DNA from 2 places in the Mesorhizobium sp. Cs1299R1N1 genome. Region 2 is predicted to be linked to the other one. Evidence: predicted binding sites of a transcription regulator. Region 2 holds the regulator's gene; the other holds the start of a gene.

Region 1 (7,097 bases), on a different contig from region 2:
CAGCGCGTCTTCGTTTTTCGCCAAGATCCCCGGCGCCGACGATCTTGCGCACCAATATGACGTCATGGCCGCCGCGCCGGCCGGCGGCGGCGGCTTCCTGTCGTCGCTGCAAGGTGCGCTTGGCGGCGTTCTCGGCGAGAAAGCCGGCGCACTGGTCAACGGCCTCGCCGCGCTCAAGGCATCCGGCCTCGACATGGCTCAGATCCAGAAGGCCGGCGAGACGCTCGTCCAGCAGGCCGAGGCCGCCGCCGGCCCCGGTTTGACCAACCAGGTGCTCGGTTCGGTGCCCAGCCTGAAGGCCCATCTGGGGCTCGGCTGATCGTCGGATCGCCGAACCCCGGCACCGCCTATTTCGGCAGAGCGTAGGCCATCACATAATCGCCCGGCTTGGTGCCGACCGAGCCGTGGCCGCCGGCGACGATGACCACGAACTGCCGCCCGTCGGCGACCGTATAGGTCATCGGCGTCGATTGCCCTCCGGCCGGCAGCCGCGCCCGCCAGAGCTGCTTGCCCGATGTAAGGTCGTAGGCGCGCAGATAGTCGTCGACGGCGGCACCCAGGAAGGCAACACCGCCGGCCGTGATCATCGGTCCGCCAATGCCGGGCACCCCGACCTTCAGCGGCAGCGGCAGTGGCGTCATGTCGTAGACGGTGCCGTTGCGGTGCTTGTAGGCAATGGTACCGGTCCTCAGATCGACGCCCGCGACATAACCCCAGGGCGGCGCCTGGCACGGAATGCCGAGCGGCGACAGGAACGGTCCCATCACCACCGCATAGGGCGCGCCGTCATTGCGGTTCAGCCCCTGCTCGCTGCCCTTGGTGTCGCCCGGCGGCGGCACGTCGGCGCGGGGGATCAGCCTGGACGTGAAGGCGAGATAAGTCGGCATGCCGAACATCACCTGCCGCACCGGATCGACCGCCACGCCGCCCCAGTTGAAAGTGCCGAAATTGCCGGGGTAGACCAACGATCCCTGCAGCGAGGGCGGCGTGTAGCGGCCTTCATAGCGCAATTTGTGGAGCGCGATCCGGCAGGCCAGCTGGTCGAACATGGTGATGCCCCACATATCGGCCTCGGTCAGCGGCGGCGGGCTGAAGGAAAGGTCGGATGCCGGCTGCGTCGGCGATGTGTGATCTCCTTCGATGGCGCCGCCCGGCGCCGGCACGTCCTTGACGGGGATGACCGGCTCGCCGGTGCGCCGGTCGAGCACATAGAGGTCGCCCTGCTTGGTCGGCCCGACGAGTGCGGGCACGACGGAGCCGTCAGCCTTGGTGATGTCGACCAGGCTCGGCTGCGCCGGCACGTCCATGTCCCAAAGGTCATGGTGCACGGTCTGGCGCACCCATTTCAACTGCCCGGTGTTGAGGTCGAGCGCGGTGATCGAGGAGGAGAATTTCTCGACATTGGCGCTGCGGCCCATGCCGAGCTGGTCCGGCGTCTGGTTGCCGAGCGGCACGTAGAGCAGGCCGAGCTTCTCGTCGGCGCTCGGCGTCGACCACATATTGGGCGAGTTGGCGGTGTAGGTCTGGTCGGCCGCCAGCGGCGTCGTCTGGTCCGGATTGCCGGAATCCCAGTTCCACAGCAGCTTTCCGGTGCTCGCATCATAGGCGCGGATGACGCCGGACGGCTCCTGCGTCGAATAATTGTCGTTGACCGCGCCGCCGACGATGATCTTGCCGCCCGCGATCAGCGGCGCCGAAGTCGAGTAGTAATAGCCCGACTTCGGATACGGCATGTTGGCCAACAAATTGAGCGTGCCGCCCTCGGCGAAGGCCGGGCAAACCTGCCCGTTGGCGGCGTCGAGCGCGATCAGCCGGGCATCCGAGGTCGGCAGGTAGACGCGTGCCGCGCAGGGCTGACCGGCGGCGCCCGCGGCATCGGCATAATAGGAGACGCCGCGGCAGGTCTGGTGCTGGCGATCCTTGTCGAGCTTGACCTTGGGGTCGTAGCGCCACTTCTCCTTGCCGGTCGCCGCATCGACGGCGATGGCGAAGTTGTGCGGCGTGCAGATATAGAGCGTGTCGCCAATTTTAAGTGGTGTCACCTGGTAGGTGGTCTCGCCGACATCATCCGGGCCCTTCACGTCACCGGTGCGGTAGGTCCATGCCGGCTGCAGATTGGCGACATTGTCCGGCGTGATCTGGTCGAGCGGCGAATAGCGCTGGCCGAACTGCGTGCGCCCGTAATAGTGCCATTCGCCCGCCGGCACATCGCCGCCGAGATTGGCGTTGGGGATCACCTTGTCGGTGTCGAGCGCGCCGCCGATGTCCTTCGGGTCCGCGGTCATCGAATAGCCGGCCACCGCCAGCGATGCCAGCACGGCAAGGATCAGAGGCGCGCGGCCGTCCGGACCGGCAAGGCCCCGCCGCGCCCACGGCGTCAGCAGCCACAGCGCCACCAGCACGATGATGCCGCCGCGCGGGCCGAGTTCCCACCAGTCGAAGCCGGTTTCCCAGACCGCCCAGGCCAGCGTGCCGAGCACGATTGCCGCATAGAGCCAGAGCGCCGTGGAACGGCGCCGGTAGAGCAGCCAGGCGGCGATCAGGAAGGCGAGACCGACAATGATGTAGTACCAGCTGCCGCCCAGCGAGACCAACCAGATACCGCCGGCGCCGACCGCCAGGCCGATGAGGAAGAGGATGACGGAGGTGATGGTGACAGCCAAGATGATACTCCTTCGACTGTTGCGCGCATGAGGCGGCCTTGGGCAACCCGGCATTGTGTGCTGCCCCCTGCGCAACTTTCTCCCGACCGCCGCGCCTGTCAAGCGTGGGTCATGGGTCCGCGGCGGCAACCTCGTTTGTTCACAACGCCGGCCGCCATGTCGCTCAAGTGGCCGTATCGGGCAGTTTACCGGAACAAAACGTAGACAGTTCTGGTCTTTCGCTACCGAATCACTACATTCGGGGGCGATGTCCGGCTTTTCCGAAGACATGCCCTTTTTCGACGAACCCGATGCGCGGCCCACGGCCCCGTCGGGCATTGCCGCGCGCGCCATGGCTGCCCGCGGCGGCCAAAACAACGCGCCGGACTATCTGAGGGGGCTTAACCCCGAGCAGCGGCTTGCGGTGGAGACCACCGAAGGCCCGGTTCTGGTGCTGGCCGGCGCCGGCACCGGCAAGACCCGCGTGCTGACCACCCGCATCGCCCACATCCTTGCCACCGGCAGGGCCTTTCCCTCGCAGATCCTGGCGGTGACCTTCACCAACAAGGCCGCGCGCGAGATGAAGCAGCGCATCGGCATCCTGATCGGCGAAGGCAATGTCGAGGGCATGCCCTGGCTCGGCACCTTCCACTCGATCGGCGTGAAGCTGCTACGCCGCCATGCCGAGCTTGCCGGCCTGAGATCCGACTTCACCATCCTCGACACCGACGACGTCGTGCGGCTGATCAAGCAGCTCATCCAGGCCGAGGGCCTGGATGACAAGCGCTGGCCCGCGAAACAGTTCGCCCAGATGATCGACGGCTGGAAGAACAAGGGCCAGGGCCCGGCCGACATCGCCGAGGGCGATGCGCGCAGCTTCGCCAACGGCAAGGGCCGCGAGCTCTACAAGGCCTATCAGGAGCGCCTGCAGACGCTGAACGCCTGCGATTTCGGCGACCTGCTCTGCCACCCGATCCGCATCTTCCGCGCCAATCCCGATGTGCTGAAGGACTATCACCGGCGCTTCAAATACATCCTCGTCGACGAATACCAGGACACCAACACCGCCCAGTACATGTGGCTGCGCCTCCTGGCGCAAAGGCCCGAAGGCAAGCCGATCTCCCCCCATGTGGGGGAGATGTCCGGTAGGACAGAGGGGGGCGCCTCGCGCCGACAGGCTGGCGGGACAGCGCCTGTCGACTCCGGCGACATCTCCCCCACAAGGGGGGAGATTGGGCGCTCTTCATCCGGGGGCGGAGGCAAATCCACCGTCAATATCTGCTGCGTTGGCGACGACGACCAGTCCATCTATGGCTGGCGCGGCGCCGAGGTCGACAACATCCTGCGCTTCGACAAGGATTTTCCCGGCGCCACCATCATCCGGCTGGAGCGCAATTACCGCTCGACCGCGCACATACTGGGCGCCGCCTCCCACCTCATCGCCTACAATGAGGGCCGTTTCGGCAAGACGCTGTTCACCGACCGCAACGATCCCGAGGACGGCAAGGTCAACGTCCACGCCGCCTGGGATTCGGAGGAGGAAGCCCGCGCCATCGGCGAGACCATCGAGGCCTACCAGCGCCAGAAGCATAATTTGAACGACATGGCGATCCTTGTCCGCGCGTCCTTCCAGATGCGCGCCTTCGAGGACCGCTTCATCACGCTCGGCCTGAACTACCGCGTCATCGGCGGCCCGCGTTTTTACGAACGCATGGAAATCCGCGACGCGCTGGCGTTCTTCCGCGTCGTCGCCAACAGCACCGACGACCTCGCCTTTGAGCGCATCGTCAACGTACCCAAGCGCGGCCTGGGCGAAGCGACCATCCGGCAGATCCACGACACTGCGCGCGGCCTGCGCATCCCGATGCTGGAGGCGGCGGGCACACTCGCCGAAAGCGACGAGCTGAAGCCGAAACCCCGCGCCGCCCTGCGCGAGGTCGCGGCCAATTTCGAACGCTGGCAGAAGGCGCTGGAAACCACGCCGCACACCGAGCTCGCCGAGACCATTCTCGAAGAGAGCGGCTACACCGACATGTGGAAGAACGACCGCTCGGCGGAAGCCCCCGGCCGGCTCGAGAACCTGAAGGAGCTGATCCGCTCCATGGAGGAGTATGAATCGCTGCGCTCCTTCCTCGAACATGTCGCCCTGGTCATGGATGCCGAGCAGAATGCAGGGCTCGATGCCGTTTCCATCATGACGCTGCACTCGGCCAAGGGCCTCGAATTCGAGACCGTCTTCCTGCCCGGCTGGGAGGAAGGCCTCTTTCCCCACCAGCGCGCGCTGGACGAAGGCGGCCGCTCAGGCCTGGAGGAAGAGCGGCGGCTCGCCTATGTCGGCCTGACGCGGGCCAAGAAGAACCTGCATATCTGGTTCGTCTCTAACCGCCTCATCCACGGCCTGTGGCAATCGACCATCCCGTCACGCTTCCTCGAGGAACTGCCGGAAGCCCATGTCGAGGTCGCCGAAGCCGGCAACTCCTATGGCGGCTATGGCAATCCCTATGGCGGCGGCTCGTTCGCGTCCGGCCGTGGCGGCGGCCAGGGGGCAGGAAGACAGAACCCGTATGGCGCCTCGCGCTTCGACAATATCGGCGGTAATTCGGGCGGCGGGGAAAAATCCGGCGCCTTCTCCAACACCTATTCGACGCCGGGCTGGCAGCGCGCGCAGGCCAACCGCACCGAGGCGACCGACCGCAACTGGGGCACGCGCTCGGGCCATCAGGTCGAACGCATCGGCTATGGCGAGACCGATTCCGGCTACGGCGCCGGCCGCACCAGCGTGAAGGGCCGCACCATCGACGGCGAACTGGTCGCCAAATCCGTCTCCGACACGCCGTCGGCCTTCAGCGTCGGCGACCGCGTGTTCCACCAGAAATTCGGCAACGGCAATATTTCAGCCATCGAAGGCAACAAGCTGACCATTGACTTCGACAAGGCCGGCCAGAAGCGAGTGCTGGATGGATTTGTCGCGGCGGTGTGAGTTGAATGCGGCTAGCCTCGCAAGGCCGGCTTTCCACCTCAATCCGCCTTCTTCTCGCCCTTCTCCCCGGCCTTCACGATATCCCCTGTCGTAAACAGGATTTCCTTCAGTTCCACGCGCCAGTCCGTCTTCTGGCGCAGCAGGAATTCGAGGTCCATGCCGAAATGCTTGAACTCTTCGCTCTGCGCGTTCTTCATGATCGCCTTGGCTTGCGGGTCCTTCTCCACCGACATGCGCTGTTCGTACCAGCTGATCGCTTCCGCCTCCTCGATCAGCGAGGTGATCATGCGGGCAAAGGTCCGCACTTCCTGCGACAGTTCTTCCGGCGGTTCGTGATACTGGTCGAAACCCATGTCGTCCTCCCTCAGCGGCTCGCAAATGGAGCCAGGCATTGGCCCGCTTCCATGAATGCGTGGGAAGCGCTGCGGGTTCCGGGACCACGGCCATAATTCAGGACGGTGGATCCGCGAGCTATCTCACGACACCGGTGCCGCGCCGCCCTCTTCCGTGCGCCTCGCGATGAATGCATCGAGCACGCCTGACGTGGCGGCCGCCGTTCCCGGCGGCTCGAAATCGGCGAGGATGCGTTTCCAGACGCCGGTGGCGCGTTCGGTGGCGTTCTTCGACCCGCTTTGCGTCCAGTTGCCGAAATTCGACCAGTCGGCCACCAGCGGCTCGTAGAAGGCGGTGCGGTAGCGTGCCATGGTGTGGCTGGCCGAGAAGAAGTGGCCGCCCGGCTGCACTTCGGCGATGGCCTCGAAGCCGATTGCGTCGTCGTCGCCGGGGGTCGCGTCGCAAAGTTCCGCGACCGTCTGCAGCGCTTCGATGTCGGTGACCAGCTTTTCCAGGGAAACACTCAAGCCCCCTTCCAGCCAGCCGGCCGCATGGATGCAGACGGTGGCGCCCGACAGCACCGAGCCCCACAGCGCGAACTGCGTCTCGTGCGCGGCCTGCGCGTCCGAAATATTGGCAGCGCTGCCGCCGCCCGAGCGCCAGGGCAGACCGGTGAAGCGCGCCAGCTGGCCTGCACCCAGCGTGGCCTTGACGTGCTCCGGCGTGCCGAAGGCGGGTGCGCCGGATTTCATGTCGACATTGGAGGAGAAGGAACCGTAGACCACCGGCGCGCCCGGCCGCACGATCTGCGCCAGCGTCAGCCCGGCGAGCGCTTCGGCGTGCTGCAAAGTCAGGGCGCCGGCCACCGTGATCGGCGCCATCGCACCGGCCAGGCAGAACGGCGTGATGATCAGGACCTGGCCCGCCTTGGCGAAGTCGATGATGCCATGCGCCATGGGAATATCGAGCTGGCGCGGCGAGTTGGTGTTGATGACGGTGTAGCAATGCGCGCCCGAGCGGAACTCGTCTTCGGACAACCCACGGGCCAGCCTGATCATCTCGAAACTGTCATCGACCTGCGGCGTGCCACGGGCGAACACGAATGGGAATTTGTCGGACAGTGTCAGCTGCGCCCGATTGAC
Region 2 (7,097 bases):
CGGATGCTCGCCAAAATTGGCGATGCCGATGCGGATCTGATCGGCGGCGGCACTGCCGGCGCTCACCATCAATGCGCCGGCCACGAACAAACCCGACAGCCAAGCGGATTTCGACTTCAACATCATTTCCTCCCAGATTTGATCGACGCCGCTTGCACCGCGGCTAGTGCGGCGATCATGGTCAGTCCGCCGTCCCGTGTCAAACATTATATATAATTCTTGCCATGCACCTACATCATATATAATTTTCCTCTGCCAGACGATGGATGGACCGTGATGCAGGATCAAACGATCTCCACAAAGACGGAGGCAGCCTATCAGCTGTTGCGGCGCGATATCCTGACGACGCGCCTCATGCCCGGGGCCCCGCTCAAGCTGAGTGCGCTGCGCGGCACCTATGGTGTCGGCTGGACGCCGTTGCGCGAAGCCTTGTCGCGGCTGGAGGCCGAACGCCTGGTCACCGCCATCAGCAATCGTGGTTTTACCGTCGCTCCGGTATCGCGGGCCGAACTGGAGGACCTGGCACGCGCCAGGATGGTGGTCGAGATACCCCTGTTCCTCGAATCGATGGAAAAAGGCGGCAAGGAGTGGGAGGATGCCGTTGTCACCGCCCACTACCGGCTCTCCCGTTGCAAGACCGCGGTCGACGATCCTTCGGATGCGGCCGTCGATAAATGGGACGAGAACCACGAGGCTTTCCATGCGGCGCTGCTGAGCGCGGCGACTTCCAATTGGCTCATGCGATTCCGCTCGACCATCGCCGATCAGCTGCGACGGCATCATCGTTTTCTCGGCCTGGCGCCGACATTGCGGGCCGCGGCTGGCCTGAAGGACGGTTATGAAGAGGCAATGGAGGCATTGTGCGAAGCCATTGCGATCGAACACCATACAGCGATCATGGAAGCTGCACTCGATCGTGACGTCGAGCGGGCCAAGGCGCTGATGACGGCGCATATCGGCTATACCCTGCACGTCTATGTCCATAGCGAAGACAGCGGCGCGACCAAATACGCCGCGCGCGCCGGCAGTTTGAAAGCGGGTTCCGGGTGACTTCAGCGCTTGCGCGACGCCTGTTGGCATGCGCTGGCCGGAGTGGGCCAAGCACCTGGATCCATCGCCGCCCCAAAGCTACCAATCGTTGGCGTTTTGGTTTCGTTTCGTTCCGCGAATAATGGATCCACAAATTGTACAATCCACCCGCGAAGAGCCCTCCGAAAGACTGATGCCACGGCCCATCAGTGGATAGGCCACAGGCCGTTAACCAAAACAATTTCAATGCCTGCCGATCGCGGAAAGGGTCGGCCGCAGTCCGCTGTCGCGGCAAAAAACTTCAGACGCGTTAACAAATTCATTAAACTTTAAACGGTTGCGGAACACAACTGGAACGGATAGTGTTTGTTCTGGGTTTGTTTTTCGATTCTGGTTCAGACCTTTCGTTCAATGCCTTGGGGGCCGCCATGCTGACACGCAAGCAACATGAACTGCTGATGTTCATCCACGAACGGCTCAAGGAAAGCGGGATACCGCCCTCCTTCGACGAGATGAAGGAAGCACTCGATCTTGCCTCCAAATCGGGGATCCATCGCCTGATCACGGCGCTGGAGGAACGCGGCTTCATTCGCCGGCTACCCAATCGGGCGCGCGCACTGGAAGTGCTGCGGCTGCCGGACTCGATCGCGCCGGGCCTCAATGCGGCAAAGAAGTTCTCGCCAAGCGTCATCCAGGGCAGCCTTGGCCAAGGCAGTCTCGGCCGCCAGATCAGGCCGGCGACGCCGCCTTCCCGCCTGGCCGCGGCCGGCAACGACGATGATGCGGTTTCAGCCGTGTCCATCCCCGTCATGGGCCGTATCGCCGCCGGTGTGCCGATCGATGCCATCCAGCATCAGACGCATTCGATTTCGGTGCCGCCGGACATGATCATGGGCGGCGAGCACTATGCGCTGGAGGTCAAGGGCGACTCGATGATCGAGGCCGGTATCTTCGACGGCGACACGGTCATCATCCGCAATGCCGATACAGCAAGTCCGGGCGAAATCATCGTGGCGCTGGTCGACGAGGAGGAAGCAACGCTGAAGCGATTCCGCCGCAAGGGCGCCTCGATCGCGCTCGAAGCCGCCAATCCAGCCTACGAAACACGCATCTTCGGACCGGATCGGGTCAAGGTGCAGGGCAAGCTTGTCGGGCTGATCAGGCGCTACTGAACTTGCTTGCCATCGGGCTTGTCGGCCTTTTTATAGGGGGCCAACCCCCGCGCCTCGCGTGAGAATTTTCGCTGCTCGTGCCAGGGCCGGTATGGTCCGTCGACGGCGAATTCGATCGCAGCCGGGCTCGTGGCCGACTGGGGATCGAAGAAGACGGCGGCACTCCCCTTGCGGGCGAGCTGCCGTTTCGTGACGACGAGAACCAGCGGATTATGGCAGGCGTCATAGGCGGTCGCGTCATTGACGACGATCAGGTCGGCGAAAGCGCAGGCCTTCCAGGTGTTCTTGCGATCTTCGACATAGGCGATGATCGCGCCGGAAGGGTGCCTGGCAAGGCACAGGCCTTCGCGGCAATAGAACGGCGATCCCAGCGGCAGGTCGGTGGGAGTGGCAAGATCGAATTGCCCGTCCGTCTTGTCGAACATTTCCGGTAGGACGACTGTTTCGGAGATCAGAGCGCGTTTCCAATTGTCGGTTGCGAATTCGTTCGGACGTTCCCGGTTGACGGCCAGTTCGCCATTGCCGATCGACAGAGCCACCAACCGCGTATCTTCCGAGATCAGCACATCGGGCGTGCGCGTGTGCGACACAGTCAACAGACCGGCAAGCGCGAATGGCACCGCCGTGAGCCGGAGCCACGTCGTCGCCATCGTCGCGATGACCAGCGCGACGGTGACCAGCAGCACGGATTGCTGCGAAATCAGCCCGACTCCATCGACCGGAGAGCGCTCCGATATCCACGCCGATATGGCGATCATCGCTGTCAGGCCCTTGCCCATGAGGTAGAGAGCCGGCCAATCCAACCCGAACGGCATCAGCAACGCGCTGGCGACGGCCAGGAACATCACGATCGACACGATTGGCATGACGGCCAGATTGGCGAACAGGCTGAGCGGCGACACCCGCTGGAAATGCCAGATGGCAAACAGTGCCGTCGCGCTGCCGGCGATGATGGACGTCATGGCCAATCCACCTGTCGCCAAGAGGAATTTTCGCGTCAGAAACCCGGGTAGGGATCGCTTTGGCGGCGGAGGCCTCGTCTTTCCCTGGTGGTGGTCGGCCCAGCCGGCATAGGCGCCAACCAAGGCCGCGGTTGCCGCGAACGACATCTGGAAACTCGGGCCGACGACCTCGTGCGGCGAAACCAGGATAACGGCGATCGCCGAGATCGCCAGGTTGCGCATGGTCAGCGCCGCGCGATCGAACAAGACGGCGATCAGCATCACCGCCAGCATGATGAAGCTGCGTTCGGCCGCGACGACGACGCCCGAAATGACGAGATAAGCGGCGATCGAAAACAGTGCGGCGGCGGCGGCGTATTTCTTCACCGGCCGGCGCGCGGAAAAGCCTGGAAACAGCGCGAAGGCGCCGCGCAGCAGACCCATGATGGTGCCTGCCACCAGCGCCATATGCAGACCCGAAATCGAGATGATGTGGTAGATGCCGGTTCGCCGCATCGCTTCGTTGATTTCATCGGGAATGCCGGCCCGCACGCCGACGATCAGCGCCGCCGCGATCTCGCCTTCGGCGCCGCCAATGCTGCCCCTGATGTGGTCGGCGATGGCTTCGCGGGCATTTTCGATGCCTGAAAACACGCGTGCCGGCAGCGGCATCTCACCGGCTTCGGCGGAGACAACCGTTGGATTGCCGAGAAAGAAGCCGCTGCCGCCGATGCCGGCGAAATAGCTGTCGAAGGAGAAGTCGTAGCTGTCCGGCCGCACCGGGCCGGTCGGCGGCAGCAGTTTGGCATAGCCTGTGATAAGCGAGCCGGCGGTCATTTCGGGCGGTATCTTGCGTGCCGAAAGCCGGACCCTTTCAGGCGCGTAGCGCAGTTTCGGCCGGGCGGTCGAAACCACGTCCATGGTCAGCCGGATGCGGCCGCTCTCCATCTCCTCGAGCGAGATCACGCGGCCGGTCAGTTGCGTCGAGATTTCCGAGCCCAGCATCCGGGTTCCGGCTCGCCATGTTTCGACCTTCGCCGCGAGCAGGCCAAGCACACACAACAGCAGTGCCATGAAACACAGATGGGTTTTCGGCCAGGAGCGCGCGACGAATGCACAGACCGCCGCCAGAACCACGACCGCGACCGGCTTTGCAAAATCGGGCTCGGATGGCAACGAAAAGTAGCAGATCGCCCCAACGGCCAGACAGACCGGCACCAGCAGGAAGGCGATGCCCCGGTCGAGTTCCAGCTCCGCCGCCTTGGCGACGCCGTGACGCAGGCGTGGCAAGGATATCGGGCCGATTTGCCGGCGCATGCGCACAACTCTGCGTGCGGCAGGAGTGGGAGTTGGCGCTGGGCTATCCGCCTGCAGCGGCTGGGTTGCGGGCGCAGCCACGAGCGGCGATGGCAGCGGGATCGCAGGAGGCGTCGCGAACAGGGATCGCTCGCTGACGCCGACAATGGCGCCCTCGCCCCGATCCGAGCCCCGGCCTCGTCCAGTCATCGGGTCTGCCCCTTGCGCCCTCGACACCCTATGCTACATGAACGCGCGACGCGCGAAAGTCCGCGCACTCCGCACTCAGCTTCAGACGTTTTCCGAGAGTTCCATGCCCGACAAGGTCATCACCCGTTTTGCTCCGTCGCCGACCGGCTATCTGCATATCGGCGGCGCGCGCACGGCGCTGTTCAACTGGCTCTATGCCAAGCACACCGGCGGCACGATGCTGCTGCGCATCGAGGACACCGATCGCGAGCGTTCGACCGATGCGGCCACATCGGCCATTCTGGATGGCCTGACCTGGCTCGGCCTGTCATGGGACGGTGACGCGGTCTCCCAATTCGAGCGCGCGCCGCGCCACCGGGAGGTGGCCGAGGAGCTGGTGCGCCTGGGCAAGGCCTATTACAGCTACGAGACTTCAGCCGAGCTCGAGGCGATGCGCGAGGCGGCACGCGCCAAGAGCCTGCCGCCACGCTATAACGGCCACTGGCGCGACCGCGCCCCGTCGGAGGCACCCGCCGGCGTCAAGGGTGCCATCCGCATCAAGGCACCGACCGAGGGCGAGACGGTGGTGCAGGACCGGGTCCAGGGCGAGGTGCGTTTCCCCAACAAGGATCTCGACGATTTCATCATCCTGCGTTCGGACGGCAACCCGACCTATATGCATGCCGTCGTCGTCGATGACCACGACATGGGCATCACCCATATCATCCGTGGCGACGATCACCTGACCAACGCCGCCCGCCAGACGGTGATCTACAACGCCATGGGCTGGGACGTGCCGTCGATGTCGCACATCCCGCTGATCCATGGCGCCGACGGCGCCAAGCTGTCGAAACGCCACGGCGCGCTGGGCGTCGAGGCCTACCGCGCCATGGGCTATCTGCCCGAGGCGCTGCTGAACTACCTCGCGCGCCTGGGCTGGAGCCATGGCGACGACGAGATCATGTCGATCAAGGACATGATCTCCTGGTTCGATATCGGCGACGTCAACAAGGGCGCGGCGCGCTTCGACTTCGCCAAGCTCGAGGCGCTGAACGGCGTCCATATGCGCCGCATGGCCGACACCGAATTGTTCGACATTTTCATCGCCACCTTGCCCTATCTGGAGGGTGGCCCGGCGATGGCGGCGCGCCTCGACGAGAAGAACAAGGCGCAGTTGCTGGCAGCACTTCCGGGCCTGAAGGAGCGCGCCAAGACGCTGGTCGAGCTCGTCGACGGCGCCGGCTTCCTGTTTGCCGCGCGGCCGCTGCCGATCGACGACAAGGCGGCACTCCTGCTCAACGACGATGCCCGCAAGATCCTGCGCGGCGCTCACGAAGCTTTGAACGCGCTGTCCGGCGACTGGACAGCCGCCACGGCCGAGGCCGCGATCCGCGACTATGCGCTGGCTGGCGGCCACAAGCTTGGCGCCGTGGCCCAGCCGCTGCGGGCTGCCTTGACCGGCAAAAGCACATCGCCAGGTGTGTTCGACGTGCTGGCCGTGCTGGGGCGTGAGGAAAGCCTGGCGCGCATAGCGGATCAAATCGATTAGGAGCAAACTGGCCCAAGAAGATTGGCATTGAAAGGCGCGTTTCGCAGTGCAACATTAGGCTTGGCCCAATCTGGCACGCACCTCCTAAAATGCGGTGGCGAATACGCGCATTGCGGTGATTTCGACGTGTCGCTCTGCGGAATTTGCCTTTGCCGGCATGAGGAAACAAGAAGGAGTTTGCAATGACCGAAGCTGCGAAAAAACTGGATGTGGGCGGCCAGGAGGCCACTGCAACGCTGCAATTCGCCGGCAAGACTCACGAATTCAAGGTGCGAAGCGGCTCGGTCGGACCTGACGTCATCGACATCGCCTCGCTCTACAGCACCACCGGCGCCTTCACCTATGATCCCGGCTTCACCTCTACGGCAAGCTGCGAGTCGGAAATCACCTTCATCGATGGTGATGCCGGCATCCTCCTGCATCGGGGCTACCCGATCGACCAGTTGGCCGAACACGGCGACTTCCTCGAGGTCTGTTACCTCCTGCTCTACGGCGAACTGCCGACGAAGGCGCAGAAGGACGATTTCGATTATCGCGTGACGCGCCACACCATGGTGCACGAGCAGATGTCGCGCTTCTTCACCGGCTTCCGCCGCGACGCGCACCCGATGGCGGTGATGTGCGGCGTGGTTGGCGCGCTGTCGGCCTTCTATCACGACTCGACCGACATCTCCGACCCATACCAGCGCATGGTTGCGTCCATGCGCCTGATCGCCAAAATGCCGACGATCGCGGCCATGGCCTACAAGTACCACATCGGCCAGCCCTTTATTTATCCGAAGAACGAGCTGAATTTCGCCGCCAACTTCCTGCACATGTGCTTTGCCGTGCCGTGCGAGGAATACAAGATCAATCCGGTGCTGGCGCGCGCCATGGAGCGCATCTTCATCCTGCACGCCGATCATGAGCAGAACGCTTCGA

What was found. Region 2 encodes LexA, which represses DNA repair genes until DNA is damaged. Its sites were predicted from a motif close to TGTTCNNNNTGTGTTCNG; they were not measured.
Region 1: the regulator LexA is predicted to act here: its motif matches at 2,853-2,870, upstream of O7A70_RS25395 (ATP-dependent helicase).

What each region holds. Positions count from the first base shown of each region.
Region 1 covers NZ_JAPYKR010000012.1:232,452-239,548, reverse strand. The annotation lists gene O7A70_RS25405 (hypothetical protein) at 1-319, shown strand, start outside; gene O7A70_RS25400 (glucose/quinate/shikimate family membrane-bound PQQ-dependent dehydrogenase) at 348-2,663, opposite strand; gene O7A70_RS25395 (ATP-dependent helicase) at 2,911-5,622, shown strand; gene O7A70_RS25390 (ferritin family protein) at 5,661-5,975, opposite strand; gene O7A70_RS25385 (trimethylamine methyltransferase family protein) at 6,099-7,097, opposite strand, start outside.
Region 2 covers NZ_JAPYKR010000004.1:150,369-157,465, forward strand. The annotation lists gene O7A70_RS10605 (ABC transporter substrate-binding protein) at 1-123, opposite strand, end outside; gene O7A70_RS10610 (GntR family transcriptional regulator) at 277-1,050, shown strand; gene lexA (transcriptional repressor LexA) at 1,458-2,201, shown strand; gene O7A70_RS10620 (ComEC/Rec2 family competence protein) at 2,195-4,648, opposite strand; gene gltX (glutamate--tRNA ligase) at 4,752-6,176, shown strand; gene gltA (citrate synthase) at 6,359-7,097, shown strand, end outside.